3 regions of the Clostridium sp. LBM24168 genome follow, and region 3 is predicted to be linked to each of the others. Evidence: riboswitches for the same ligand, from Rfam matches in the RefSeq annotation. Region 3 holds a riboswitch; each other region holds the start of a gene.
What was found. A riboswitch is a leader RNA that binds a small molecule or an ion and turns the genes downstream of it on or off. The one in region 3 is predicted to bind S-adenosylmethionine.

Region 1: another riboswitch for S-adenosylmethionine. It lies ahead of ACSVC9_RS13235 (O-acetylhomoserine aminocarboxypropyltransferase/cysteine synthase family protein); the one in region 3 lies ahead of ACSVC9_RS07940 (sulfate ABC transporter substrate-binding protein).
Region 2: another riboswitch for S-adenosylmethionine. It lies ahead of ACSVC9_RS01650 (pyridoxal phosphate-dependent aminotransferase); the one in region 3 lies ahead of ACSVC9_RS07940 (sulfate ABC transporter substrate-binding protein).

The regions. Positions count from the first base shown of each region.
Region 1 is NZ_CP196861.1:2,673,413-2,684,059, reverse strand. It holds gene ACSVC9_RS13285 (O-acetylhomoserine aminocarboxypropyltransferase/cysteine synthase family protein) at 1-251, shown strand, start outside; gene ACSVC9_RS13280 (substrate-binding domain-containing protein) at 322-1,287, opposite strand; gene ACSVC9_RS13275 (pyridoxamine 5'-phosphate oxidase family protein) at 1,420-1,941, opposite strand; gene ACSVC9_RS13270 (type 1 glutamine amidotransferase) at 1,929-2,657, opposite strand; gene ACSVC9_RS13265 (hypothetical protein) at 2,654-3,109, opposite strand; gene anfK (Fe-only nitrogenase subunit beta) at 3,188-4,573, opposite strand; gene anfG (Fe-only nitrogenase subunit delta) at 4,591-4,941, opposite strand; gene anfD (nitrogenase iron-iron protein, alpha chain) at 4,957-6,549, opposite strand; gene nifH (nitrogenase iron protein) at 6,583-7,410, opposite strand; partial or broken gene ACSVC9_RS13240 (PTS glucitol/sorbitol transporter subunit IIA) at 7,830-8,186, shown strand; SAM riboswitch class I at 8,413-8,518, shown strand; gene ACSVC9_RS13235 (O-acetylhomoserine aminocarboxypropyltransferase/cysteine synthase family protein) at 8,747-10,030, shown strand; partial or broken gene ACSVC9_RS13230 (GntP family permease) at 10,289-10,647, opposite strand, start outside.
Region 2 is NZ_CP196861.1:339,436-350,082, forward strand. It holds gene ACSVC9_RS01635 (DUF1634 domain-containing protein) at 1-332, opposite strand, end outside; gene ACSVC9_RS01640 (sulfite exporter TauE/SafE family protein) at 332-1,168, opposite strand; gene ACSVC9_RS01645 (LysR family transcriptional regulator) at 1,339-2,217, shown strand; SAM riboswitch class I at 2,267-2,368, shown strand; gene ACSVC9_RS01650 (pyridoxal phosphate-dependent aminotransferase) at 2,458-3,630, shown strand; gene ACSVC9_RS01655 (MetQ/NlpA family ABC transporter substrate-binding protein) at 3,655-4,479, shown strand; gene larA (nickel-dependent lactate racemase) at 4,491-5,762, shown strand; gene ACSVC9_RS01665 (hypothetical protein) at 5,879-6,313, shown strand; gene ACSVC9_RS01670 (GntR family transcriptional regulator) at 6,373-6,750, shown strand; gene ACSVC9_RS01675 (DUF1648 domain-containing protein) at 6,764-7,897, shown strand; gene ACSVC9_RS01680 (MFS transporter) at 7,970-9,103, opposite strand; gene modA (molybdate ABC transporter substrate-binding protein) at 9,562-10,383, shown strand; gene modB (molybdate ABC transporter permease subunit) at 10,433-10,647, shown strand, end outside.
Region 3 is NZ_CP196861.1:1,596,358-1,607,004, reverse strand. It holds gene ACSVC9_RS07950 (MBL fold metallo-hydrolase) at 1-672, shown strand, start outside; gene ACSVC9_RS07945 (MFS transporter) at 726-1,955, shown strand; SAM riboswitch class I at 2,053-2,164, shown strand; gene ACSVC9_RS07940 (sulfate ABC transporter substrate-binding protein) at 2,495-3,550, shown strand; gene cysT (sulfate ABC transporter permease subunit CysT) at 3,591-4,409, shown strand; gene cysW (sulfate ABC transporter permease subunit CysW) at 4,421-5,248, shown strand; gene ACSVC9_RS07925 (sulfate/molybdate ABC transporter ATP-binding protein) at 5,250-6,308, shown strand; gene ACSVC9_RS07920 (GNAT family N-acetyltransferase) at 6,409-6,930, shown strand; gene ACSVC9_RS07915 (GNAT family N-acetyltransferase) at 6,958-7,671, shown strand; gene ACSVC9_RS07910 (redoxin domain-containing protein) at 7,758-8,234, opposite strand; gene ACSVC9_RS07905 (amino acid permease) at 8,386-9,801, shown strand; gene ACSVC9_RS07900 (MBL fold metallo-hydrolase) at 9,755-10,552, shown strand; gene ACSVC9_RS07895 (DUF1657 domain-containing protein) at 10,597-10,647, shown strand, end outside.

The sequences.
Region 1 (10,647 bases), 1.1 Mb from region 3:
TGACTTTCAGATTGGGAAGTAAAGAAAAAGCATTTAATTTCTTAAACAGCTTAAAACTTGTGTTGAATCTTACGAATATAGGAGATACAAAGTCTATAATAATTCATCCATCTTCAACAATATGTTCAAATAATACCGAGGAAGAAAAAATACAGATGGGAGTGTATGATGACTTGCTTAGATTATCTGTGGGAATAGAAGATGTTGATGACATAATAGAAGATATTCAGCAGGCGCTTGATATCCTGTAATTTATTATAGTAATTAACCTGTACGCAGAATATTTTGTGTACAGGTTAATTCATTAATACAGTCTTCATTTTAAGTTTCTGCTATAATTTTGCCAAGCTCGCTAATGTCATATCCGCCTATTCCGGAAATTTCCATTTTGAATTCCTTAGACTGAATTATCTCGAGTATGGCTTTGATTGAAGCTTCGTTCATATCCTTTTTCTTTATGATCATATCATATTTTTCTTGCTGAATTGGTATAAAATCCACGTTTTCAACCTGCGAACATGCTTTTTCGTTTCCTATTCCAAGGTCTGCACCACCTCTGGCGACTACACTTGCTACGGCTAGATGTGTAATGCTTTCCCTGTAATACCCTTTTATGTTTTGCCCATCTATTCCCATCTGCCTCAGATGTTCATCCAATAAAATTCTAGTACCACTGCCTTTCTCTCTATTAATTATAGTAATATCTGACCTTTTAAGATCATTCCAGTCTTTTATTTCTTTCGGATTTCCTTTTGCGACATAAAATCCTTCCATTCTTCCAACAAGTCTTATTATTACCGCTGGAATTCCAGGAAGCATTTTTTCAACATAAGGAACATTGTATTCTTTAGTCTTGCTGTCCCACATATGGGCAGTAGCCACTTGAGCTTTTCCACAGTAAAGTGCATATATTCCGTTATAGCTTCCCTCATAAGATCTAAGTGCACGTATTCCGTCCTTGTAGCATGCAAGGTATCTACACAGGATATCTAAAATTACATCCTGTCCACATATAATAAGATTATGATTTTCAAGAAGTTCCTCTCTTTGAGATGTAGTATTATATAAACTAGAATCTGATTTAGTAGAGGGGGAATCAACAACTGTGGATTTTATGTTTTTGGTCTTATTCTTATAAGCTTCTACGTCTTTTAGATCAACACGTACTTTTTTCCCTACCCTGTAAGAATTTATTTCTTTTCTTTTGATTAATTCATATACTGTACTTTTTGATATTTTTAATATATCTGCTACTTCTTGAGGAGTAAGGGCTGTATCTATATACATATAAAATTCCTTCCTAAGTGTTTATAATTATCATATAAAAAATTATCCTAAATAGATTGATATTTACATAACAATTATATCACATAATAGTATGCTTTAAAAATACTAAACAGGAAAGGAATATGGGGCTGATCAGCGTATAGCCTGGATATTATCTGCAGGGTTTTCCTTGGCGGTGAGATTCTCAGGACGAATGCAGTATACGGTAACAGTCATATTGTCCAGTGATGAACGATATTTATTCACGAATTTTGTGGGAAGGGGACTATTAAAAAATCCTGGAACAAATTTATCCAGAAATTTTGTAAGAGCTTCCGCCTTTTCATCAAGGTCTTTTACAATAATGGCTTTTCCGAAAATAACAACACTAAAGTATGAAGTGTCACATTTGCATGGTATCGGATCCTTCACAGTTCCTAAGTCCTCAAAAACTGTAAAGCAGACTTTGGAATTTTCTCCAAGTATATTATTTTTTTTACCGCTTCCCATACCGTGTATATAAATTTTTTTATTCCAGTATATATAATTGACAGGTACAGCATAGGGTATGTTTTTCTCACTCATACCAAGTATTCCAACTCTTTGTTCATCTAAAAATCTGTTGATTTTTTCCTTATCATGACAAATCCTTTGAGTATATCTTATCTTTCCCATGTGTAATTGTCCCCTTTCAGAATAATATATTCAAGCTTATCTAAAAAATCATTCATGATTTGATTTGCTGCCTTCAAATTATTCATTTTTGCACGTATTTCTCGGGGAGTCTGTATATAGAGACCTTCTGTCATTTCATCCCTGCAATGCTCCATAAGTGAAAAAATACTGCCTTCTGTACTTTCCATATGGAATTGAAAACCTATAACCCTGTCTTTATATATAAAAGCCTGATTTTTGCAGGCTTTGCTGTATGCAATGCATTTTGCACCAGCTCCAAGTATATTGAAGGTATCATTGTGCCACTGAAAAACCTTCAGCGTTTCAGGAAAATTTTCAAAAAGAGATGAATTAATTCCTTTTGTGTTGAAATTCACAGGCAGCCATCCAATTTCTCCTTCCGGATTTCTGGTTACTTTACCCCCAATAACATCAGTAATAAGTTGTGCACCGAGGCAGATGCCCAATACGATTTTATTAGAATCAATAGCTTCTTTGATAAATTTTTTTTCATATTTCAGCCAGGGATAGTTGTCTTCTTCATAAATATTCATAGGTCCGCCCATAATCACAAGGAAATCAAATTGATCCATAGGGGGGACGGTTTCATAATTATACAGATGTGTACCTGTAAGTTCATGACCTCTTTTATATGCCCAGTTTACAATATTTGCAGGCCCTTCAAAAGGAACATGCTGTAAATAATGAATTCTCATAGTATCCCTCCGCTTATTTTTTTTATTGCTCTAATTGATGAAATCCTGGATTGATCAAATGTTCTGCTTATTTTGTCACATATTGCAAGAATTTTACTCGCATCAGATGATTCAGGAAAATTTCCAGTATAAGGTTCCAGGGAACAAAGATATTCATGAGACTGTTTCCCAATTGATCTTATCTCGTTATTTAATTCTTTTGGAAAATCAACGACTATTTCTACAACATCCATGAGAAAATCATAGGTATGGTTCCAGGGAGGTGCACCATATAAGTGGCATATTGAAATCAAATATTGTTCAAGGGCAATGGAGGCCACATTGAATATTATACTTGGACTCTGGTCTTCCTCTGAAAACTGTTTGGCTCTATGGTGGAAAGCCTTTGCATCCTTGTAATTTCTTTCAAATGAATTTAAATCTATGTTTTTTAATAAAATATTGTCTAACATAAATATACTCCTTTCCAAATAATTTTGCCAGAATCAATATGTCATTGATTCTGGCAGAATGGAACTGTGGTAAAAATATTACCACATGGCAAGTAGCCAATCTTTTTTGTGTTTGTATTCCATATCAGTGAACATTATATTTGCCATCTCTTCAGCAAGCCATATTGCACCGTTATAGCCAACTTTAGGATGTCTGTAATAGCCGGCCCTGTCAAATACAGGGAATCCCACCCTTAACATGGGAATTTTATTGTCCATTGCTACAAATCTGCCCTTTGAATGACCCATTATTAAATCGAGCTTGAGTCCTTTCTTTATTCTGTCTTCAAGTTCAAACAAATCTGCATTTAAAATTATTTCCATATCGAAGTCGGTGTTTTCCTGAAGTTCCTTTATGCGAGGATCTTTGGTGTAACCCTGGTTGTCATCTCCGAGAAGAAGAAGAACAGGTTTCATCTCGAGATCCATGCAGAATTCTGCAAGTCCGATTACAAGGTCAGGATTTCCAAAGATGGCTACCCTTTTGCCTGCAAAGAACATGTGAGTAAGATCTGTCAGCGCATCAATGGCAACGCCGCGCTCATAAGCCAGCGATTTTGGGATTGGTTTTCCGGTCATTTTGTTCAATCTCTTCAAAAATATATCTGTGTTGCGGATTCCAATGGGCGTTGGTCCTATAACGGCCGGCACATCAAATTCATTTTCAAGGTATTCAGCTGCTTTTCCGCCTTCATATTTGTTGAGTGCAATTGTACCAATTGCATTTGCAGTATCTTTTAAATCTTCAATTGTAGTTTCTCCACGAGGTTCTGCATGATCTTCGGGAAGGAGTGGTGCATCAAATTTTTCGATTTCAAACAGAACTGTGGCATCTATATCCATTTCTTTCAGAATGTGCTTCAGTTCCTTTACATCTCCGGGATTTGCCCATCCGGTAATTAAATTTATTTTTTCGTTTGGTTTATCTTTTTTTGCAAAAGCCTTTAAAAAGGCTTCTACGGCTACATCATATCCGCTTATCATGCTTCCTTTGAAACTTGGAGTATGGATTGGAACAAGATGAACTTCCCTTCCTGCATATTTTTCCTTCAGGAGGCCTTTATTCAATTTTGTTATAACGCCATCTATATCATCACCTATAACTTCTGTGGAACAGGTTGTTATTATTGGTATTACCTTTAAATTTGGATACCTCATCAGAAGAACGTCAACACCCTGCTCAACACGGCCAAGGCCACCAAATATTGCGGCATCCTCGTGCAGTGATGAGGAAGCAAGTTCGAAACTCTCCTTGAAATGCTGGGAAAATATAAGTCTTACAAACATACAGCATCCCTGACCGCCGTGAACCAGTCCGATACAATCCTTTATTCCTATACTGACATATTGCGCTCCAGCGGGCTGACATGTAAATATGGGATTTATAATACCCTGGCGTTCCTTTTCTTTTACTTCACAAGACATGTTTTATGCCTCCTCTCTTAATATAGCGGATCTTTAAGTTCTTCATTCAATGACCCTGTAATAGTCAGATAATCTATATTGTCCCTCAGCTTCTTCATAAGTACCTTGATTTCTTCTTTGCTCATATCATTTATCCATTCATATCTGCTTTTATAAACTTCTGCCAGATATACAGCTTCAGACCAGTAATACCTTCCAGCCGGTGTTTCTTTTTCAACTGGTTCACCGCATAAGAGCTGCATGGTTCTTGTAAGTATGCCTTCATTTTGATTTTCTCTGTCCCAGGCACGTGAGTTAAACTGCCAGAGACAATTCTTCATTATATAATTTGTAAGCTGATCTACCTTGTCTTTCATATCATTTTCCACAGACATACACCTCCACTATAATGCCCTGCTGACTTCTTTGCGCTTTTCTTTTTGTTCCTTTAAATAAGGATAATCATCATCTGTTTTATTTCGCAGTGAAGAAACACTATCATATTCTCCGGTATACTCTCTAAGCGTTGATGAAGCTGTTATTTCCTGGCTCAGATTTTCATCGGATTTCATCTTTGCAGTTATAAACCTTCTCTCTTCAGGTATTTCATCTCTTGTTATATCTACAAATGCAAGCTGATGAACCGGTGAATAAATTGCATCGTATATATCACGCGCAAATCTGACCCATCCTTCAAATCCCTTATATGGACCATTATGGTATGCATGTGCGTTTATATACGGAACACCAATTTTCTTTGCATATTCACCCGGCCTTTTGCCTGTAAAGATTACATCAGGTTTAAGTGTTTTCATAGCTTCAAGAGATTCAAGCTCATTAGGGTCATCTATGGCAAGCGCTCCCTGACAGTCGCATCTTGATATACCCTTTTCCATATCACCCTGATGACCGAATTTTGTATATACGGAAACAACTTCAACTCCCATTTCTTCATGTATTACATGTGCCCAGTGCCATAGCTTTGATCCACCCGGCCACAGGCACACCTTTTTGCCTTTTAGACGTTCCTTGTACCAGTCAAGTTCAGGTTTCCATCTGGCAGTTTCTTCATCTATTATGGCTTGGGCTCTGTCTTCAATTCCAAAAAACAGTCCGATTTTCTTTAGTGATGCAGACAATGGTCCAAATCCAAATCCGTCTATATCCATACGCGGAATTCCATACTGCTTTCTCAATTCGTTGCAGATATATTCGGCAGAACGTGCACATTCAAGTACATTCAGTTTTGCTAGATGCATGCCCCTTAAGTCGTCATAGGAACCATTACCTGTAAAGGTTGAAAGCACCTGTATTCCCATTCTCTTGAAATAGTCCTGCATAACCTCCTGATCACCCTGGATATTGTATTCACCTACATAGTTTATTGTATAGTCACTGGTTATTTTAGGTTCATGAGTACCTACTTTGTTGTTAACCCATGCTATATTTATTTTGTGATGGCCTCCAGACTGGCTTGGACCGGCGAAACCGGGAGCATTGCACACGAATATATCCACGTCCGGCATTTCATTCATTACCTCTTTTGCAACAGCCTCTATATCGTCTCCTATAAGAGCGGTACCGCAGGTTTGGTAAATAGTCATTCTCTTTATTTTTGGAAATGCCTTGAAAGCTTCAATAATATTTTCCTTCAGCAATTTTGTAGCTCCAAATACTATATTTTTTTCTTTTACATCTGTAGCAAAAGTATATTTGATCTGGAAATTGTCATTGTCACTTATATAACGTTTGGTCTGCCAGGTATCGTAAGTGCAGCCTATAGGTCCGTGACTCATGTGAATTACATCCTTCATCGGAGTGCCTATAACATGTTTTGCACCGCAATATACGCAGCCTCTTTCTGAAAGAGTGCCTGGAATTGTGTTCAAATATCCGAGTGGAAGTGCATCTGTCAATTTTTCATCTTTTCCTTTTTCAACTACATGCTGTTTCCTGTCTGGAATACATTCACTGCATTTAAACAAATGATATGGCATAATTAATTCCTCCCCTTATTTTGATATATTTTCTTAATCGCCGATACCGTATTTCACGACCATGGCTTCAAGCTGTGGCATTTCAAGAGGCGTAGGAATGGTGAACATTTTATTTTCTATAATTTTGCGTGCAAGTTCTCCATACTCTTTTGACTGATTGCATTTGTCATCAAATTCGATAACTGTTTTTTTATTGAATTCTGCTTTTTGTACGATATTATCACGCGGCATGAAATGAATAAGCTGTGTATTGATTGCCGAGGTAAATTCTTCCAAGAATTCTCTTTCCCTGTCTACATTACGGCTGTTGCATATGATTCCGCCGAGACGTACACCGCTCCTGTTTGCATATTTAACAAGGCCTTTACAGATGTTGTTTGCAGCATATATTGCCATCATTTCACCAGAAGCAACAATATACACTTCCTGTGCCTTACCATCACGAAGCGGCATTGCAAATCCACCGCATACAACGTCACCAAGTACATCGAAAAATACGAAATCCAGATCTTCAGTATATGCACCATTTTTTTCCATAAGATCAATTGCTGTTATTACACCACGACCTGCACAGCCTACGCCTGGTTCAGGACCGCCTGATTCTACGCATTTGATATCACCGTATCCTGTCTTTACAATTGTTTCGGCTGTAATTTTTTCTTCACCTTCGTCACGAAGCATGTCCATTAATGTTTTCTGGCTCATTCCACCTAGAATCATACGTGTTGAATCGGCTTTTGGATCACATCCATGTATGAATATTTTTTTATTGTAGAAATGTGCCATTGCTGCTGCGGTGTTCTGCTGGGTAGTTGATTTACCTATACCGCCCTTTCCATAAAATGCAATTTTTCTTGTCATTTTAAATACCTCCTTAATTTCCAAAATATTTTCCAGAATGTTATGTTTTATATTGTTTCATTTGATTATATTGTAGAGTTTAATAATTGTCAATATATTATGGCTATTTTTTATTAATTTATAAAAAATAAGTTTAATTTATTGATGATTATTCAAGGAAAGATTATATTTTATACATGAATATCTTTGACTACGTATAAGATTTTATAAATATTTTGTACAAAACATAATAAAATGGAATTGATTTATACAAAGAGTTTAATTTCAGCACATATTACTCAAATTGATATTTATCCTAATATTATTTATGAGGACATATAAGGTACGTGTTATGATTATGTTGAAGAACAAAGCTTTTATAAGTTGTGAAAAGGTTTTTATTGCTATATAAATTTTTATGCTGGGGAGGAATATTTATTATGAAATATAAATCTAAAGTTATTGGAATAGGTGATTCTGCATTTGAACTGCTGGAGGCATGTAATAGTCTTGTTATATTTAATAATAATGCTCCGGCAGGACCGGCTGAAATTTCCATATTTCATACTATCGAGAATTTTAAAGAAGATATAGTTGTAGGTGATAAACTTATATTTGGGAACGAAGTTTATACTATAACTTGCATAGGAGATGAAGCTATGCATACTCTGAAATAAATGGGACATTGTACGCTTGAATTTTCAGGAAACGACGTGGATTTACCAGGACAGATTGCATTAAAAGGCTCTACTTCACCTAAAATAAATATTGGTGGCATTATAGTATTTTCAAAGTAACTATTTATGTATTATCTATTAAAAAATTTATCTGTAAAACTAAGGAAAGCGAGATGCTTGTTCTTGATGAAAGAGCCATAGGCAGTATTTTTATCAAGGCTGAAGTAATTATAAAAATAGAATAATTTAAGCTTTCAATATATTTAGGGATAGAAATTTTTAATTTTGCTATTGACAAACCAATAAAAAGATTATATAGTATATATAAATTAATTGAATATTTAACTTCTTATCAAGAGAGGCAGAGGGACTGGCCCTATGATGCCCGGCAACCTGAATGAATTTTTGTTCAACGGTGCTAATTCCAGCAGGTAATACCTGAGAGATGAGAAACGTCAAGGATTATAACTTCCCACAGTTTCTTGTAGGAAGTTTTTTATTTAGCTAATTAATAGAAAGGCATAATATAATATTAAATTTGGATTGGAAGTGATTGTAGTGAAGTTAATGTGTAAATGCTGCTGTTGTGAATAATCATAATAGTCACAATAATTATAATAATGAATCAAAAAAGAATAAAAAAGAATAATTTTACTATATAAATGTGAGGAGAGATAAGAATGAGTGAAGAGAGAAAATTAGGGTTTGAAACATTACAGGTACATGCAGGACAGGTTCCAGATCCAACAACAGGAGCAAGGGCAGTTCCAATTTATCAGACTACATCTTTTGTTTTTAAAAATGCAGATGAGGCAGCAGATTTTTTTCAGTTGAAAAAACCAGGCAATGTTTATGCTAGAATAATGAATCCAACAGAAGATGTATTTGAACAGAGAATAGCAGCACTTGAAGGAGGAAGTGCAGGACTTGCAACCTCATCAGGGTTGGCGGCAATACTGTATTCAATATTAAATGTGGCAAATTCAGGAGATAATATAGTTTCTGCTAGTACACTTTATGGTGGCACATATGAATTATTTTCAGTAACATTAAAGAAATTAGGAATCGATGTAACATTTGTTGATCCTGATGATCCTGAAAATATTAGAAGGGCTATTACAGATAGGACAAAGGCAGTTTATGCTGAGACATTAGGAAATCCAAAGATTAATGTATTGGATATAGAAGCTGTAGCAAATATAGCTCATGAGAATAAGATACCACTTATAATAGATAATACTTTTGGTACTCCATATCTTGTAAGACCAATAGAATATGGTGCAGATGTAGTTGTGCATTCAGCAACAAAATTCATTGGTGGACATGGGACAACTATTGGTGGAGTTATAGTAGATGGGGGAAAATTTGACTGGGCAGCAAGTGGAAAATTTCCTGATTTTACTACACCAGATGAAAGTTATAATGGACTTGTTTATGCAGATCAGGGACCAATTGCCTTTGCTTTAAAAGCTAGGGTTCAGCTTCTTAGAAATACGGGAGCAACATTAAGCCCGCAGAGTGCATTTTATTTTCTCTTAGGATTGGAATCACTTTCACTTAGGGTGGAAAGGCATGTAGAAAATACAAGAAAGGTAGTTGAATTTTTAAGTAAGCATCCAAAAGTTTCATGGGTAAACTATCCTGAACTTGAAAGTAGTCCATATCACGATTTGGCAAAGAAATATCTTCCAAAAGGTGCAGGTTCCATATTTACATTTGGAATAAAGGGAGGACTTGAAGCAGGAAAGAAATTTATAAATAGTGTTAAATTATTTTCATTGCTTGCAAATGTAGCAGATGCAAAATCTCTTGTAATACATCCTTCTAGTACTACACATGCTGAGTTAAATGAGGAACAACAAAGAGCTGCTGGAATAACTCCAGATCTTATAAGACTTTCAATAGGTGTAGAGAGTATTGACGATATTATATATGATTTGGATCAGGCACTTGCTAAAATTTGATAGGATATAACTAATAGAGAATGTGAAAGTTAAGTTTCTTCAATATTATATAGTTAATGTCGAAGAAACTTGACTTTTTATATTTTTAGAAGTGATTTCTTTTCTATAATAATTTCACATAGAAATAAAAGGATTCAAAAGTGTTTCTCAAATTTATAAAAGAAATTATGCAGGAATATCCTTCCGAAAAGATTGTAATTATTCTGAATTCAGGATATTCCCGTATTAACTATATTTTGCTCGTTATTATATAGGGAATTATATAAAGTGGAATATACTCTGTAAAAATACAAGAAAGAAACAGGTTGCTGTTTTAAACATGGTCAGGACGAATATATCCTTATATGATTGCTTGTGTGTTAGACCTGTAATAGCCAAAAGGGTGATTACTGCACCGTTGTGGGGTAATGTATCCATTCCTCCTTGCAGCCATAGCGGCAACACGGTGGAGTAATTCAGGAGATATACCGGTATTTGCAGCCCAATCTAGATATTTTGTATGGAACATATCAAGTGCAATACTCATTCCACCGGAGGCTGATCCGGTAACTCCGGCCATAACGTTTACAGTAACTGCTTCAGATAATAATGGAGTACCATTAGGGTTTATGTTTATT
Region 2 (10,647 bases), 1.3 Mb from region 3:
ATAAGTACAACAGTTGTGATTTTTACATATAAAAAATCCCTTTCCTTTAAAAACACCAATATGGAAACAGCTACTCTGAGTATTGGAATGGCTATTAACAACATTAATCCAAGCATTATTATTGAATAAGGTTTTAAAGCCATACATCCCATGAATATTTCAAGTGGATGGGTAGGATAGAAATTTTTCACATATCCACTACTTCCTGAAATTAGGAACATTGCAAGACCTATTATTATAACAGTGGAACTTGTTAAAACTCCTATGAGTAGAAATTTACTTATTACGTTCTCTATTTCTCGTATATTCTTTTTTAATCTACTATTGTCCATTATAGTGCAATCACTCCTTTATATATCATTTGAAGTGCTATGTATATAAGAAAAGGTATAAATATTTTTCTTATAGTTTTATTTTTCATTCGCTTCATAATACGGGCTCCAATAGTTGCCCCTGCAAGTACACCTAGCGCCACGGGACCTGCAATTTTAGGGTCTATGTCCCCTCTCAAAAAAAATACCCCTGCACTGGCAGCACCAGTAACTCCCATCATAAAATTACTTGTGGCACTTGATATCTTCATTGGAAGTTTCATAAACAAATCCATGGCCATAACTTTAAAACTTCCGCTTCCTATCCCTAGGAGACCCGATATAATTCCAGCACCATACATTACACCAAATCCACTAGGTACATTTGCCACTTTGTATTTGACGGATTGTTTTAAGACCTCATCATGATATTCTCCATTTAATTTAAGTTTTTCTGCCAGAGGGTGTTCTATAACGTTATCAGGCAATTCGCTTTTACCATTTTTGAACATCGCAAAGGCTGAATATATAAGTAGTAATCCAAATAGTACATAAAGATAGTTGGCATTTATAATTCCACCTAAGAAGGCACCTGTGATTGCACCAACCGTTGTTGCTATTTCAAGAAACATTGCAACTCTTATGTTTGTCATTTCATCCCGCACATAGGCTATGGCAGCACCGCTTGAAGTTGCTATTACTGAAATTATACTTGCACCTATAGCATATCTTATGTCAATTCCAAATATAAGGGTTAAGGCTGGAGTAATTACCGTTCCACCGCCAAGACCGAGAATAGATCCAGCTATGCCTGCCACAATAGATATCAATAGGATTTCTAGCACCGTCAGTGACAAAATATCATCTCCTCAATATTGAATAAAATTTATTTTTCAAGTATTATTATATCAGGGATAAAAGTATATTGAAAATATTAATTATATATTGTTTATATACAAAAATTATATAAATATTCTCTATTATATATTTTTACTATTATTATTTAGTTATAGAGGTGATATTCTTCATGGATATTAAGCAACTTAGATATTTTCTTGCAATTGCAGAAGAAGGAAAGATAACGGAGGCAGCTAAAAAACTCAATATAGCACAACCACCTCTCAGTTATCATTTAAAGCTTTTAGAAGAGGAATTGGGTACTAGACTTATGGATAGGGGAAATAGAAAGATTCATCTGACAGATGCCGGTAAAATACTCAAGAACAGAGCTGAACAGATATTGAAATTGGTGGATTCAACCGTAAAGGAATTGAAGGATTTCAATGAAGGAACAAAGGGCACGTTATCTATTGGAACCGTTTCATCTTCAGGGGCTACACTTTTCCCTTATATAATAGAAAATTTTCATAGCATATATCCAAATGTAAATTTTGAAGTATGGGAAGGAAACACATATAGGATACTTGAAATATTAAATAGTGGAGTAATAGACATAGGAATAGTTAGAACACCCTTTAACCAGGAGGGATTGAATGTAAGAATACTTTCCAGAGAACCCATGATATCAGTTTTTAGGAATGATTTAAACTATTTTCCAGATAAAAAATCGATAATTTTAAGAGATCTCATGAACAAGCCACTTATCATATATAGGAGATTTGAGAAAATTATATTCGAGGCATGCCATAATGTGGATTTTATACCTGAAATAATATGTAAAGGTGATGATGCAAGGACTACTCTGTTGTGGGCAGAATCAGGTATTGGAATTGCACTGGTTCCTAGGACTGCATTAGATATAGTAAAGGCATCAGACTTGAACTATAGAGTAATTGATGACTCAAATTTAGAAACTAGTATAGCCGCAATATGTGTAAAAAACAGGTATATGTCAGCTGCTTCCAAAAATTTTTTGAATGTAGTTTCACAGATAGAAAAGGCTTGACTTTATTTCATGTAAATAATATAATCATATCTATAATTTAATAGATTTATTCTTATCTAGAGAGGTGGAGGGAAAGGCCCTATGAAACCCAGCAACCAGCAATTATTATTGCCAGGTGCTAATTCCTGCAGTTTTAACTGAAAGATAAGAGGGAAGCTACCTCTTTTATCGAAAAGGGGTTTTTTTAATTTAGAGAATAAATCTTATTGTTTAATATAATTTTGAAAGGACGTGTTTTTGTTGCCTGAACTAAGTAGGAAGTTGGTTAACTTTACAGATTCTGTTATAAGGAGAATGACAAGGATATCCAATAAATATGGAGCTATTAATTTGTCACAGGGTTTTCCTGATTTTGATCCTCCGCAAGAAATAAAAGAAGCACTTAAAGCTGCAGCAGAGAAAGGTCCACATCAATATGCGATTACCTGGGGTGCAGGAAATTTTAGGGAAGCTCTCGCAGAAAAACAAAGAAAGTTTATGGGAATAGATATAGACCCTGAGAAACAAATTGCTGTTACCTGTGGTAGTACGGAGGCAATGATGGCTTCTGTCATGACAGTCTGTGATCCGGGTGACAGGGTTATAGTATTCTCTCCATTTTATGAAAACTATGCTGCAGATGCAATATTGAGTGGAGCAGATCCAATATATGTATCCCTTTATCCACCGGAATTTTCATTCAACAAGAAAGAACTTGAGGATGCATTTAAGCAGAAACCAAAGGCTCTCATTTTATGTAATCCATCGAATCCTACAGGAAAGGTTTTCACCTTGGAGGAGCTCCAGTATATTGCAAGTTTAGCTGAAAAATATGATACATTTGTAATAACAGATGAAGTATACGAGCATATTGTTATGGATCCTTATAAACATATTTATTTTGCTTCACTTCCAGGGATGTTTAACAGGACTTTGAGCTGTAGTTCCCTTTCAAAAACATATTCAATAACAGGTTGGAGACTTGGATATGTTATAGGAGATGAAAGAATAATAGAGAATGTTAGAAAAATTCATGATTTTTTGACGGTTGGAGCAGCCGCACCACTTCAGGAAGCAGCAATTGCAGGCTTAAAAATGCCTGGAGAATATTATGACTGGTTGAAAAACATTTATACAAAGAAAAGAGATCTTTTTTTAAACGGGTTGGATGAAGCAGGATTAAAATATGTAAAACCCAATGGAGCTTATTATGTAATAATAGATGTATCTGAATTCAACGTAAAAAACGATTTGAAATTTTGTGAATGGCTGGCTAAAGAAGTTAAAATAGGAGCCGTACCTGGTTCAAGCTTCTTTAAAGAAGATGTAAACCACCTTATAAGACTCCACTATGCAAAGAAAGATGATACTCTTTTGAAGGCCATTGAAAAATTGAAGACACTTAAGGAAAAAGCTAGATTTTATAGTGAATAAATTTTATATGAAGAGGGGCTTATTATGAAAAAGATAGGAAGCATTTTAATATCAATATTCTTAATAACAATTGTATTTTCAGGTTGTGGAGCTACATCAAAGAGTTCGGAGGGAAAATCGGATTCTGAAGCAAATACAATTAAAGTTGGGGTTACAGCAGGACCTCATGAAGAAATAATACAAAAGGTTAAAGAAGTTGCGAAAAAACAGGGATTGGATGTTGAGTATACAAGTTTTAACGATTATGTTCAGCCAAATACACAATTAAATGAAAAGCAACTTGATGCAAATATATATCAACATGAACCATACTTAAATCAGTTCAACAAAGATCACGGAATGAATCTGGTGAAAGTTGGGAATGCTGTAACCTTTCCAATGGGTATATATTCCAGCAAGATAAAGTCTTTAAATGACCTAAAAGATGGGGATAAAATCTCCCTGCCAAATGATCCAACTAATGAAGCAAGAGCACTTATGCTTCTTGAAAAAGGTAAGGTTATAAAATTGAAAAGTGGAGTTAGTCTAAAGGCTACTATAAAGGATGTGGCTGAAAATCCTAAACACATTCAATTTTTGGAAGTCGAAGCGCCAATGGTTCCTCGTTCTTTAAGTGATGTTGCAGTTGCCGCAATAAATACCAACTATGCAATACAGGCCAAACTGGATCCAAATAAAGATGCTATATTCCAGGAACCAAAGGATTCTCCATGGATTAATATCATAGTTGCAAGACCTGATAACAAAGATGCTGAAAATGTAAAGAAACTAATTAAAGTCTATCAGTCAGATGAAGTTAAGAAATATATAGAAGAGCATTTCAAGGGATCTGTTATAGCAGCATTTTAGAGGTGGTTTGATTGAGTATATATAATTTTAAATATGGAAATGATGTCATTAAAATAAATCTGGAAGGGAAAATAGAAAGTATACTTCCAAATAAAACGGGACATGTTGAAAATATAAAGGAAGAAATTATTAAATCACTTGAAAACCCTGTAAATTCAAAGCCATTAGGACAAATAGTCAAGCCTGGGGAAAAAATTGTATTTATAGTTTCAGATATAACACGTATGTGGATAAGAACAAGTGAATTTCTTATTCATATAGTTAATTACCTGAATTCTTTTGGAATAAAGGATGAAGATATTTCGGCTGTAGTTGCGGTAGGAACTCACAGAGAAGCTTCGGAAGCTGAAAAGATATCTATCGTAGGAAAAGAACTCTATGGTAGAATAAAAGTATATAACCATGATGGTAGAAATAGAGAAGAGCTGAAGTTCATTGGCATATCAAGTTTTGGTACTCCTGAATATATAAATAAGAGAGTAATGGAGGCAGATAGACTTATACTTACAGGCGGAATTACATTTCACTTATTTGCAGGTTTTGGGGGAGGAGCTAAAAGTGTTGTTCCGGGTGTTGCAGGTTTTGAAACAATTCAACACAATCATAGGCTTGTTTTTAACAATGGAGAAAATTCCGGTTTGAACCTGAATGCAGGACCAAACAAGATTAAGGGTAATCCTATGCGTGAGGATATTACCGAAATATGCAGGAAAGTTTCACCTGATTTTTTGGTAAATGCGGTACTTGATACCGATGGCAACTTTGTAAGGTTTGCAGCTGGAGATTTTGAAAGGGCATGGATTGAGGGATGTAATACTACTAGAGAACTTTATGGAATAAAAATTAAAAACAAGGCAGATATTACTATAACGTCTGCAGGTGGATATCCAAAAGATATAAATTTGTATCAGACAGTTAAAACCATTGATAATAGTTTGTATGCAGGATCACAGGACAGTGTGCTGATTGTGGCCGCACAGTGTATAGAAGGGCTGGGTGCAGATGAATTCATGGAATGGTTTAAATATACAACTCTTGAGGATATGGAAATGGCATTAAAGAAAAATTTTACAGTTCCTGGTTACGCGGCATATAAGACTTTGTATGCTGCAAAGAATAGAGAGGTTTTTCTTTTGTCCTCTCTTGAAGATGATGAAGTACGAAAATTTGGATTTACTCCGGTAAAGTCTCTTGAGGAGGCAGTTAGAACTGCATATAAGTTAAGTGGTGACAATCCCAATGTTATACTTATGCCCTATGGTGCAAATACACTTCCTGTATAAACTAGGATTTAGTATTGAAATATATTTCAATACTAAATCCTAGTATTTTTATGAGAAATTGAATGATATATGGTAATATATAGCTATGAATATATTTTATTAAGGAGACAATACAAATGAATTTAAAAAACAAGGATTTGAACTTTGCCCTGGAAATATTGTGCTTTACGGCATTTATAATTGCAGCTTATTTTTTTATTAACTGGCTGGAGTATATTGCTATCGTGCCTGCAATTATGTGTATATATGATGGATTCAAAATATTCAGGTATATAAAGAATAGAGATGGTTTAAGAATAATTTCATTTTTAATTACGGTTCTTGTCTTAGTTATTATATTGCATATATTAGCTGTAGATGGAATGGCTAATCCTGTCCCTATACTATTGCTATTTATAGTTACGAATTTATTCTTTGTATATAATGTAATCTTATATATTTACAATACATATAAAAATTTGAGTTTGGTGTTGCTCATAATAATGTGGATTTTATGTGATAGTGTTCCGATTATCATGATATTCTTATTGTCAGCAGGTTTGTCTGTTTGATAATATATGTATCTATGTTATACTATTTATATAACAAGTAGCATATAAAGGAGGAATATATGTTAATAGAAGTTAATTTTGAGTCGGAAAAACCGATTTATGAACAGATTAAGAGGCAAATAATACAGGCAATAGCATCAGGAAGTTTAAAAAAGGGGGAGAATCTTCCTTCCGTAAGACAGATGGCGGAGGATGTAGGCATAAATCTTCACACTGTAAATAAGGCCTATAATGAATTGAAATCAGAAGGATATTTAAATATAGATAGAAGAAAAGGGGCGGTAGTAAGCTGTAAATTGCCTAACAATACACAGGAGTTTAAAGATAAACTTAAAAATGAACTCCTTTACCTGATATCAGAATCATATTTAAGAGGTATAGATGAAGAAGAATTTTCCCAATATTGCCATAGAATGTTCGCAAACTTAAAATTATAGGGAGGCGAGAATCATGAGAGAAAATTTGTATATGTCTTTATATATGCTTTTTATATTTATAATAATTTTGATTATAGAAATGCTCACTCCAAAGTTTACTAGAAAGGAAATCATATTTGGAGTAAGAATACCCGAGGATAAAATAGATTTAAAGGAAATTGAAGATATAAAGAAAAAATATGTAAAGAATAATTTGTTGATAGGGATTCCGGTTATAGTTTTATTTAGTATTATGAATTATATTTTTTTTAGTATTGGCATGATACTATTTACTGTGTTTGGTTTCCTTTTTATAGGTTTTCTAATATATTTAGTATCAAATAGAAATGTAAAAAGATTAAAGCAGAGAGAAAATTGGTTTAAAGGGAAAAAACAATTTGTAACTATTGATACAGATTTTTCAAAAGAAAAGGTGAATTCAATCGTATCGTCATGGCTATTTCTAATTCCAATAATAATAATTTTAGTTAATATAATTTTAGGATATACACATTATGATTTACTGCCTCATAGGGTAGCCACCAACTGGGATTTTTCAGGAAACATTACAGGTTATCAGGACAAATCAAGCTTTCTAATATGGGAAATGCCCTTAGCACAACTTGTTTGTACAGCTATATTTTTTATAATATATAAAAGTATAGGATGGTCTAAACAGCAGATAAATTCTTCAAATCCAAGGGCCTCCGTAGAGAAGAATAAGATATTTAGGAAAGTATGGTCCATATACATGGTGATTTATTGTATCCTTACTGATATCTTACTTACTATGGGAACCGTTCAGATATTTAAGATATTTAATATAAGTAGTATATTTTATACAATTGTAATTGTCGTTTTTTTAATTTTGATATTCTTAAGCATTATTATACTATCTGTAAAATTAGGACAGGGAGGGGCAAATATAAAGTTTCCGGATGAGGATAATAAAAACAAATTCCCCAGGGAAAATAGAGATGATGATATATACTGGAAACTTGGCAATACGATATATTACAATCCAGATGATCCGTCTGTATTTATTGAAAAGAGATTTGGAGTAGGCTGGACTATAAATGCAGGAAGACCTTTGGGAATGGCCGTGTATATAGGAATGATATTGTTCATCATAATTGTAATGACTGTCGTTAGATTCTTGAAAAATTAGAGTTAAAAAAAGAACTGCATCTATTATTGTGTTTTGATGTCAGTTCTTTTATAGTGCTAATTAATAGGCGAATTAGGCTGTTTTGTATAAGTGAAAAAATAAATATGCTAAAATTAAAGAAACAGCGGCTATTATCGAGCAATTCAAAAAAGTCAATTTTATTGATATATCTGCAAACACACCTAGGAATATGTTGACAAAAGAAGCTATTATATCTGTTATAATGGCATATGTAGACAGTATAGTAGCTCTATTGTCTGCAGTTATGGATTCATTTTCTATATTTAAAACAATTGGACTGATTATTGCAAATATTCCTTGAGTAGCAGCTATTAAAAATACACTTAAAAAAGGATTATTGGTATATGCAAGAATTAAACACACTGTGGATAAAACAGCTATTAGCAGCTGCAATATATTCTTTACACCGAATTTTTTAGTTATTGTGTGAGTAAAAACAGCCAATATACAAAAGCACTGTACCAATGATGTAAGAATACCAAAATATTTTATTGATAGTCCACTTCTTATATACTGTATTTGATTTAAAAATACTCCAATAGAGTGGGCAACTTCACTTATAAGTGAAGTTGAAACCACTATTATAAGTATTCTTTTATCTATGGATATGTTTCTAAAGGTGTCTTTAAAGCTATATTTTTTATGTGAAGATAAATTTGTATCATCTATAAAGAAAGCTATAAAAAAGGCTATAGCACATGGAAATATACTGGCGAATACAGTAAAATCCAAGGATACAATTGACATGAAAGTAAATATGAATGAGGCTAGTATAAAAGCTCCGTTGTTCATGGAATTGTATACTCCAAACAATTTTTCTGAATTTTTTTTACCAGAACAAGAATATAAAAGTGCCGTATCACATCCAGAGATACCAGAAGAATATAAAGCCATAAGAATTCTTTCGCATAAAAACATAGAAAATGAGTTAGCAAAATAGAAAATAATTTTTGATAAAAAAAGTATAAAGTTTGATATTATCAAAGTCCTTTTATACCCATATCTATCAGCAAACCATCCCCAGGGAACTTCAAACATAATCATTAGGATCATAAATATTGATTCTATTAGAAACATGTGATATATGGATAAACCTCTTGATTGCCTGTATAGAGTGGCAGCAGGACCATAGAATATAAGCCCTTGAAGAAAGCTCATAATATACATTAATTTTATATTATTCAATTTTGATACACCTCCGAAATTGTATAACAAAAAGATCTGTAGGTAAGGTTATTAAAAAATATATTTTGTTATGAAAAGGTGTATCAAATAGTTATCATTTTAAATTCTACCTCCGAAGATATGAATTAATATTAATTATAATCTAAATTATAATATTATTCTAGAAAAATTTGTGTAATATAAATAATTTTAAAACAGACATGACATAGCATAGCATAACATAAAAATTTGTTGATTAATGCTATGAATTTTAATAACTATGTAATTATATGGGCTAAAATTTACGTAATTGTCAATAAAACATTGATTGTTTATCAAATTTTATATATAATATATAATATAACATTTCATGAATATAATATATGTGTAATATAAAAAAATGTTATATAGCCTTATATAACGTTTTTTATAATATTAATTGTACATCAATAAATTTAAGAATTTGGGGAGGTATTATGATGAAAAAATCTAAAAAAATTTTATCCGCTGTTTTATTTTTACTTATTACAGTTTTGTCAGTTGGATGTGGAACTGCAAATAAAGATTCCAGCAATCAAAAATCTGATTCAGCTACAAAGCAAGATAAAGCCGTAACATTGACGGTATCTGCTGCTGCGAGTTTAAAAGACTCTATGAATGAAATAAAACAACTATATACTAAAGAACATCCTAATGTAACTATTACTTACAATTTTGGATCATCGGGTTCACTTCAACAACAAATAGAGCAGGGGGCACCTGCTGACATATTTATGTCTGCTGCAACTAAACAGATGAATGCACTTAAGAGTAAGAATCTGCTTGTAAATGATACTATTAAGGATTTGCTGAAAAATGATGTAGTGCTTGTAGCTCCTAAATCATCGTCAAATGTAACTAGTTTTGAGGATCTTGCAAGTGACAAGGTTAAAAAGATAGCACTTGGTGAAATCAAAAGCGTACCGGTAGGGCAATATTCGCAGGATATACTTACAAATCTGAAACTTATGGATAAAGTTAGTCCAAAAGCTGTTTATGGAAAAGACGTTAAAGAAGTTCTGACATGGGTTGAAACAGGAAATGTTGATGCGGGAATTGTATATAAGACAGATGCGTTGGTGTCAGATAAGGTTAAAGTTATAGCTACTGCTCCGGCAAATTCCCATAAGGATGTAATATATCCTGCAGCCGTGGTCAAGGCTAGCAAAAATCAGGATGCAGCTAAAGAATTTCTTGAATATCTGTCTGGTGACAAGGCACAGAAAGTATTTGAAAAGTATGGATTTAAGGTTGGGAAATAGATAGCCAGTTAATGTAGCCAATATTTTATTGAGCAGGAGGGAGTGTAATATGGGATTTGACATTTCACCAGGACTGATTTCTATAAAGACTGTTTTATTAGCTACTATAATAACATTTTTTATGGGAATAGGTGCTGCTTACTGGATGACAAATTACAATGGAAAATTGAGAAATATTTTGGATACTGTATTTACATTGCCACTGGTGCTTCCTCCTACAGTAGTTGGTTTTTTCCTATTGCTTATTTTTGGGAAAAATGGTCC
Region 3 (10,647 bases):
TTGAAGGAAAAGTATAAATGTGATATTGCTATGCCATCTTATGAGGCATTTACTTGCAGTTCAGTGGTCGGACTAAAAGTTTATTATGATTCATTGACATTGTCAGAGGTAGAGGAGCATTTTGGACATATGGTCTGTAAAACTGATATTATGATTTCACATAATCAGAATTCAGTGTCCATGTGTGGTATTGAATTTAAAATTCTTCATACTCCAGGGCACAGTCCCGCACATATATGCATTGTTACACCTGATAATGTTGGATATTTAGGAGATGCTCTCATAAGTTATGAAGTTATGGAAAGTGCAAAAATGCCATATGCCTATATATTGAAGCAGGATTTAGAAAGTAAGATGAAACTCTATGATTTGACCTGCAGCAAGTATATACTGGCTCATAAAGGAGTATGTGACAATATTACGAAACTAATAGATGATAATATAGATTTCTACAAAAATAGAGCAATGAAGATATTTGAAGACATAAATGGGGTCATGAAATTGGAGGATATTTTTCATACGATTGTAAAAGATTTTAAGATTCCTATAAACAGTATTTATAAATATAACGTAATAGAGAGAATGCTTAAATCATATCTTGAATATCTGGATGAAATGGGAATGGTAAAGCAGGGTGTATATGATAATATACTCAAGTATTCAAGAATTTGATTTATAGGAATTAAATTTAGATATACAAATACTCCCAATTTGGAGGGATTGTAATGGCTTCCGAAGGTTTTTCAGCTGCATTTAAATCGCGGGATTTTACGGCACTATGGATGGGACAGTCTTTTTCCCGTCTGGGAGATTATACGATGAGTACAATGATGCCTCTTATAGTATATTCTATTACTGGTTCCTCGCTTACGATGAGTACCGTAATGGCACTAATGTTCGGATCACAGGTGATTTTGCTGCCTTTTACGGGAATATTGGTAGACCATGTTTCACGAATAAAATTAATGATTGTCTCGGATATGACAAGATTAATTTTTTTAATTGATATGATTGCTTTTTCTCAATTGGGCAATCTAAAAGAGGAAATAATATACGTGTATGCAATTATTTCGGGTGTAATGACGGCTGTATTTCAGCCAGCATATTCTGCAATAAGAGCTCAGATATTTACAAAAGATATAAGAAATTCTGCAAATTCATTGACACAGATAAGTGAGCAGGTTGCCATGCTAGTAGGGCCTTCACTTGGAGCAGTAGTTATCAGCATGACTTCTGCAAGTATTGGATTTGGGATAAATGCTTTGACATTTTTAGTATCAGTTGTAAGCCTCTTATTTCTTGATAACAATCAATTATCACAAAATATGTCGACAATTGTATATTCTATTACGTTTTTAAAAAGTGAATTAATAGATGGTTATAGGGAATTAAAAAAAAGTACATGGCTCTGGGTTACAATATGTGTTTTTGCATTTATAAACATTATAGGTACAAGCTTCATTTCCATACTACTTCCATGGTTTGTTAAAGTAGATTTAAAACTTCCTTATTATACATATGGATTACTTGTAACTGCAAGTGGAGTTGGTTCAATTTTATTTGCAGTGATATTTAGCTTAAGGAAAAAATGGAAAAGAAGAGGTGTTTTAGTGTATTCAAGCTATTTGATAGTTGCTGTGGCACTGATTGGAGTACCATTTGTAAGATGGCTTCCATATATAATATTTTTTATGATTTTAAGAGGTGCTGTTACAATGATGTTTGGCTTGATATGGGAGGGGAGTCTTCAAGAGCTTGTTTCGGTTGAATCATTTGGAAAAGTTTCAAGCCTGGATATGATGGGGTCTTATGCACTTTTGCCAATTGGTTATCTTGTAACTGGGATTTTATCTCAGAATATAGGAGCTGCTTTGACAATATTCTATGAGGCGATATTTTTATTTATAGTTACGTTAATACCATTGTTTATTCCCGACATTAGAAAATTTGATTGATTTTAAGCAATAAAAAATCAAATTACTATTGACAAAAAATTATAAAGGCTATATTATAATACATAAGTTATAAATAATAGATAATTAAATATTCAATTTCTTATCAAGAGAGGTGGAGGGACTGGCCCTATGATGCCCGGCAACCTGAGTATATGTTTTATGTATATTCAATGGTGCCAATTCCAGCAGGAATACCTGAGAGATGAGAAGCAAGAGGACATTATACTTCCTATGGTTTCTCCATAGGAAGTTTTTAATTTAATAGTTCTATTGATGACTGACTAGAAAACTAGAGGTCAAGCTTATACTATAGGTATTTACGTTTTTATGTGAATTTCACTTGTTTGTATTAAGCTTGGCCTTTTTTATGACAGTTAATTTAATTAAAATGAACACACTTTTTACTAAAATAGAAAAAAGTATGGGATAGGAGGAAACTAAGTGAATAAATTGTGTATTAAGTCAAAATACTTAAAATTTTAAAAGTATTTTGACTTGACAGGAGTTATTTAATATTAAAGAATTTAGGGGGAATTTTTATGAAAAAATTTAAATTGGGTATTTTAATTTCGCTAATTAGTATTTTTATACTGTCATCTTTTACAGGATGTGGCAGTAAAAATGAGACAGGTAATAAAAAATCAGCAGAAAGTAAAAAATCAGTGGAATTGCTGAATGTTTCTTATGATCCTACGAGAGAATTGTATGAAGAATATAATAAAGCTTTTATAAAATACTGGAAAGAAAAAAATGGCCAGGATGTTACAATAAAGCAGTCTCATGGTGGCTCAGGTAAGCAGGGGAGGTCGATTATAGAAGGACAGGATGCTGATGTTGCAACACTTGCCCTGGCATATGATATAGATGCTATTCAGAAGGCGGGATTAATTAATGAGGGTTGGCAGAAAAAGTTTAAAGATAATAGCTCACCTTATACATCAACTATAGTATTCCTTGTTAGAAAGGGAAATCCTAAAAATATAAAGGACTGGGATGATCTTACAAAAAAAGGTGTATCAATTATAACTCCAAATCCTAAAACATCCGGTGGTGCCAGATGGAATTATCTTGCAGCTTGGGGATATGCTTTAAAGAAAAATAACAATGATCAGACCAAGGCAAAAGAATTTGTAAAGAAAATATATGAAAATGTTGCAGTACTAGACTCAGGTGCAAGAGGTGCAACTACTACTTTTGTTGAAAGAGGAGTTGGAGATGTTCTTATAGCTTGGGAAAATGAAGCTTTTCTATCTGTGAAGGAATTGGGAAAAGATAAATTTGACATAGTTGTGCCATCTTTAAGTATACTTGCAGAACCGCCGGTAGCAGTAGTAGATAAGGTGGTTGATAAAAAAGGTACTAGAAAAGTTGCAGAAGCATATTTAAGCTATTTATATTCTAAAGAGGGACAAGAGATAGCTGCAAAGAACTACTACCGACCAAGGGACAAGGAAATTGCTAAAAAATATGAAAAACAATTTCCAAAAATAAATTTATTTACAATAGACGATTTGTTTGGAGGATGGACTAAAGCACAAGAAACTCATTTTGAAGATGGTGGAACTTTTGACCAGATATATCAGCCTAAAAAGTAATAATATAATAGGTTAGGTAAATATAGGGAGGGGACATAAGATGGCCAGGAAGACAAGAGTTATTCCAGGATTTAATATATCTATGGGATTAGCTGTTTTATATTTAAGTTTAATAGTTTTAATTCCACTCAGCACAATATTGATTCAAACATCAAAGATGGGATTTGATGGATTCCTAAAAATTATCACAAATCCGAGAGTAGTGGCATCATATAAAATAAGCTTTGGTTGTGCATTCATAGCAGCTTCCATAAATGCCATATTTGGGTTGATTATTTCCTGGGTACTGGTAAGATACGATTTTCACTTTAAAAGATTTATTGATGGATGTATAGATTTGCCCTTTGCTCTCCCTACTGCTGTTGCAGGTATTTCACTTACAACACTTTATTCAAAAAATGGATGGATTGGGTCTGTGCTTGCCAAGTTTGGCATAGAGGGATCATTTTCAACATTTGGAATTACTGTGGCATTGGTTTTTATAGGCATACCATTTGTAGTGCGTACAGTTCAGCCTGTTCTTGAAGATTTGGATTCAAGTATAGAAGAAGCGGCAGCTACTCTAGGTGCATCTAAAATACAAATATTTTTTAAAGTAATATTTCCACAGCTTCTAGCTCCACTTTTAACTGGATTTTCACTTGCTTTTGCAAGGGGAATAGGAGAATATGGTTCTGTTGTATTTATAGCGGGAAATAAACCGATGAAAACTGAAATAGCTCCTCTTTTAATAATGACCAAACTTGAGCAGTTTGATTATTCAGGAGCTACAGCTATAGCTTTAGTTATGCTTGTGTTTTCATTTTTCATGTTGTTTATTATAAATTTAATCCAATGGAAGGCCAATAAGTATGCATAGGAGTGAGGAAATTGAAGAATAAATATTATACTGGATCCAATGTAATCAAATCTTTGCTTATAATAATAACAATAATATTTCTATTTATAATGCTCGGAATGCCATTGATACTCATATTTATGGAGGCTTTTAAAAAAGGCAAAGATGCATATATTATGGCTATTACAGAAGAAAATACCATTTCAGCTGTAAAGCTTACTTTAATGGCTTCCGGATTTGCTGTTTTATTGAATACCATATTTGGTATAATAATGGCTTTTGCTGTAACAAAGTTTAAATTTAGAGGTAGGAATTTTTTAATAACGTTGATAGATCTTCCATTTGCAATTTCACCGGTTATAGCCGGACTTATATATGTGCTTACATTTGGTAGGGGAGGGTTATTCTATAATTTTCTATTTCAACATGATATTAAAATAATTTTTGCATTGCCTGGGATAGTGCTGGCTACCATATTTGTAACCTTTCCCTTTGTATCCAGGGAAATAATACCACTGATGATTACACAGGGAACTGATGAGGAGGAAGCAGCAGCTTCTATGGGAGCAAACTTGTGGACAATATTTAGAAAAATAACATTACCCAATATAAAGTGGGGACTTCTATATGGAATAGTATTGTGTAGTGCCCGTGCTATAGGTGAATTTGGGGCTGTTTCAGTAGTTTCTGGACATATAAGAGGAGAAACGAACACTTTGCCACTTCATGTGGAAATATTGTATAATGAATATCAGTTCTCTGCGTCTTTTGCAGTATCATCTATTTTAGTGTTTATAGCCATTATTATATTGATTTTGCGAAATATTATTGAATGGAAAGTAAAAAAAGAGGTGAAATAAGATGTATGTTGAAGTTAAAAACCTTAACAAGAAATTTGGCAGTTATCGAGCTTCAAAGAATATATCCTTCGAAATAGAAAAAGGGAAATTAGTAGGACTTCTTGGACCAAGTGGAAGCGGAAAAACTACAATACTTCGTATAATTGCAGGTCTTGAAGTTGCTGACAGTGGTGAAGTTTATATTGATGGAAAGCTGGTAAACAGTATACCTCCGGGTAAAAGAGGGATAGGCTTTGTTTTTCAGAACTATGCTCTTTTCAGAAATATGACTGTTTATCAAAATATAGCATTTGGACTATCCATAAAAAAAGCTGACAAAAAATATATAGAACAGAGAGTCAATGAATTAGTAGAACTTATTGGACTTAAAGGCCTGGAAAATAGATATCCGAATCAATTGTCAGGAGGACAAAAACAAAGAGTTGCTTTTGCAAGGGCGCTTGCTCCAAAACCACAGTTGCTTCTTCTGGATGAGCCTTTTGCAGCTATTGATGCTAAAGTAAGAAAGGAACTTAGGACATGGCTCAGGCAAATGATACACAAACTTGAGATAACAAGTATTTTTGTAACTCATGACCAGGAGGAAGCAGTAGAAGTAGCAGATGAAATTATTGTAACCAATCTGGGAGGTATTGAACAAATTGGAAGAGCAGTTGATATATATGAAAATCCAAAGACAGCTTTTGTAGCAAAATTTATTGGAGAATCAAATATTATTGAAGATGTTAGTGAATTCAAAGCATTTAAAGATCTTGGAAAAGAAAAAGAAGTTATTATAAGACCTGAATTTGTTGAAATCGGTAAAAAAGGAGAAATACAATGTGAACTTGCTTCTGACAAAGGTATTGTTACTGATATTTCTTTTGCAGGTTCCAATTGGATTGTAAGTGTTAAAGTAGGAAATGTAAAAATTGTAGGATTCCGTTCACTGGAGAAGGACAGTATGAATATAGGTGAGGAAGTATTAGTTCTTATATATAGATTATATGTGTTCGATGATAACAAGGTGGAAATTATTGAAAATAAACTTAAAACTGATACTACATCTGCATATATATAAAAATTTTAGTTGAGTTAGATTATGTGATATACGGATTATTCAAGAATAAGGTGTATCACATTTTATTTTATTGAGAGAGTTGTGGATTGGAGCGATACTGATGTATAAAATTTATGCTGCTGACGGCTGTGAAATTAAAATAACTAAAATTGATAATGATAATATAGATATTATATTTGAATTTTGTAAAAGATGCAATGATTATTATATGATGCACGGGGGAGTTGAAGCCTCTAGAAAAGATGTGGAGGAAATATTTGAAGAGCTGCCGCCAGGTAAAAATTATAATGACAAATTTGTTTTTGGAATATTTAAAAATTATGATAAACTTATAGGTATTATTGATATTGTAAAGAATTTTCCTGTTTCTAATCAGTGGATGCTTGGCTTAATGCTCATTGATCCAATGGAAAGAAGGAAGGGACTTGGTAGAATAGTACATTGTAGATTAACAGAATGGGCAGGTGGTCTTGGAGCTGAATCCTTTAGAATTGGTGTTGTTGATAAAAATATTGAGGGACTTAGGTTTTGGAAGAGCCTGGGCTATAGAGAAATAAGAAAAGCAGAAATTCAGTTAAAAAATGAAGTAAATAAATTATATGTAATGGTGCTTAATTTGTAGATAAAATAGTGAGAAAGAGGAAGCAATATGGAATATATTAATGAAATATTGGATTATTTACGAAAGGATCCAGTTAAAAATATAAATATGATAAGTTTTATAGAGAATTATCCTGTTTATTATGCTGATAAGATTGGGTATTCCGTAATAGTCAAGGGGAAAAGTGACAGGAACTGGATCTATATAAGTTCTAAATCCAGTTGGGAATTAAAAAATATTAGAGAAAAACTTGATTCGAATGATAGATATTTTGCAGTCATTGAAGATTGGATGCTGCCTATTTTGTGTACGGGGAAAAAAATAAAGTGGAAACTATCTACTACAAGATTGTTTCTACCTAAAAATGTGATTATACCAGATAATGAATATGATACATCAAACTTAAAGGAGAAAGATGCCTGTTTTATGTATATAAATTCTGAATACAAGGAATATATATCGGTTGCATATATAAAGGAGAGAATAAAAAGAGGTTTAAGTTCTTGTATGTATAATTCAAGAAATTTATTTGCATGGGGAGCGACTCAAGATGACGGGGCCATAGGATTTTTGCATGTACTTCCAGAATACAGATCAAAAGGATATGGGAAATGTATAGTGATAGATCTGGTGAACAAAGTTAGAGATCAAGGGAAAATTCCTTTCGCACATATTAAGGAAAACAATATAAATTCAATGCAATTGGCATTGAATTTAGGATTTGTGAGAGACAGAGTCGTAAATTGGGTGGAAATAATATAGATATGAAACTTTAGCGGCAAAAATTAGCTTATTGATGCCTGCTGATAAAGTATGTTAATGCAGGCATCAATAGCTTTTTTGGAAAGTTATTTTACGGCTAGCTGCATACCTGACAAAACTTGAAGAATTTCGTTTATATCAGGTAGTTGAGCTGGCTGATATACCTTAACCCATCTTGTGATTCCATTTTCATCTATTATTACATTGGCCCTTTTCGATGTACCTTCTTTTTCTTCAAATAATCCATAATCCTGTGTAACCTTTCCATGGGGCCAGAAATCGGAAAGAAGCCTCAAATGATCAAGGGAAAGTGCGGTCGCCCAAGCTTTTTTTGAAGGTTGGGCATCAACACTCATGCCAAATGGAATCGTATTTAGTTGTTGAAAATCATTCCAATTGTTTTCAAGGTCCCTTACTTGATCCGTACAAACAGGTGTCCAGGCAAGAGGGTGCCAGGAAAGCAATATGTTTTTGCCTCTATAATCGGATAATTTTACAAATTGTCCAAGATTATCTTCTAATGAAAAATTAGGAGCTAAATCTCCTATAGAAATTAAATTCATAATTTTACCGCCTCCTTGTCTAGTATTCCATATAATTTTTATATTTATTCTTTGCATTAAATATCAGGTTTAATATAATAATTTAAAGAATTTATTTTTTGTAGTTTACACATACTACTTTTAAAAGTACATTAATTTGAGGTGGTATGAGATGGAGAATAAACGCAGGGGATTATCAGTATGGCAACTTGTAATGATGTCATTGGGGACTATAATCGGAGGTTCTTTTTTTATTGGATCCTCTGTGGCCATACGTACTGCTGGACCTGCAATTGTAGTATCCTATGTATTAGGCGGGATTTTAGTATATTTTATTCTTTCTGCACTTTCTGAAATGATAAGAGATGATCCGTCGTCAGGATCATTTAGAAATTTTGCTGCAAAAGCCTTTGGAACTGGTACTGGATTTGTTCTAGGATGGGTTTACTGGACAGGAATGATTCTTGCCATGTCAAGTGAAGTTGCGGCACTTTTCATTATATTTCATAGCTGGATAGCATATGTACCGATTATTTTATTTGGAACTGTAACGATTTTTGGAATTACACTTCTTAATTTATTGGGAGCCGATAAATTTAGTAAATTTGAGAGTGGATTGGTTGCTTTTAAATTATTTGCAATATTGTCTTTTATAATTATTGGAATATTCTTGATTTTAAGGTTAACATGGAATAACCCATCGGTAGCAGGACTAGGGATATTAAAGAGTGAATCAATTTTACCTAATAGAGTAAAGGGGATTGCAGGAAGTATGCTTACAGTAATGTTTGCTTATTCGGGATTTGAAATAATAGGTCTGGCATATTCAGAGACGGAGAATCCAAAAAAAACAATACCAAAGGCAGCCTTATATACAGTTCTCACTATAGTTGGGCTATATGTAATTTCAATTGTAGTAATTATACAATTGATTCCAACAGGGGTGCTCAATGAGAATATAAGTCCGATGGTTTCTGCCCTTGACAGATGGGGTGTGAATTGGGCCGGAGATATTATAAGTTTAGTAATGTTCACTGCTATGCTTTCAACTATGCTGGCAGGTTTATTTGGACTTGGAAGAATGATTCGATCTCTTGCAGATGAAGGATATACTCCAGAAATACTGAAAGATAGAAAAAATGTTCCTTATAGAGGAATAATTTTTTCAGGGTTATCAATGTTTATTGGACTTATAATTGGACTTCTGTTTCCAAAAGTTTATCTGTTTTTATTGAGTTCCGGAGGCTTTGCACTTATGTTTACATATGCAGTTATAGTTGCTTCACAAATCCGCCTTAGAAAAAAGAATAAGAAAAGATACACATATTCTTCCTGGTTTACATTAATATCACTTATTATAATTATTTGCAGTATGCCGTTTGTACAGGGACAATTTGCGGGACTTATAGCAGGTTTTATAATTATAGCATCGTATTCATTGATATATATGGCAATGAGATATTATGAAGGTATAAAAAAGTTAAGACATCAAAATGTAAAGAATAATAATGTTGGATTGTTCACAGAATTTTCTGAGGAACTTGGAAAAGATAATAAAAATCACAGAAAAGATACTGGTAAAAAGTAAAAATAATTCAATTGGAGTGATAGAATTGCTTAGTTTTCTGGGGAGAGGATCTGCATTCAATATAAAAGAAGGAAACAACAGTGCATATTTAAAATTGTCCATAAAGTATAAAGAAGATACTTTGTTTTTAATGGATTGTGGTGAAAATATATTTGAACGGATTGTTAGAAATAGATTACTTGATGATAAGGAAGAAACTGGTATATTGATTACCCATTTACATTCAGATCATGTTGGAAGCCTTAGTAGTCTAATATACTATTGTTATTATATTAAACATATAGTTCCAAATGTATATTTCCCTAATAAAGATCTATATGTATTTTTAAAAAATCAAGGGAACACAGATAAAAAGGACTACAATTTTCACCTATTGGACATAGATACAGATAATTTTGTTGGTATAGGGGATATAAAAATTGTGAAACCGATAGAAGTAAAGCATGTAAAGGAAATTAGCTGTTTTGGATATTTAATCAATATAAGAGGAAAACTTATATGGTACAGCGGTGATTGTAGTAGTATTCCGAGTGCTATCGATTATTCAAATATATATATATTTTATCAAGATACATGTTTGGCTGATTATGACGGCAATGTACACATGTCATTAGAATCTTTGTGCAAATCCGTTCCAGAAAAAATAAGGAGTAAAATTTACTGTATGCATATTGATTGCCGTGAATTGATTGAGAAGGCTGAAAAAGAAAAATTTAATGTCGTTTCAATAGAAAATAATATTTTTATATAATTTGGGTAATAATAATTTCAGGAGTATGTTAGGAGTTGATGGTGATGACAGTGGGTTCGGAGGTAAAGCAGACATTAGCCAATTTAAGAGGAATC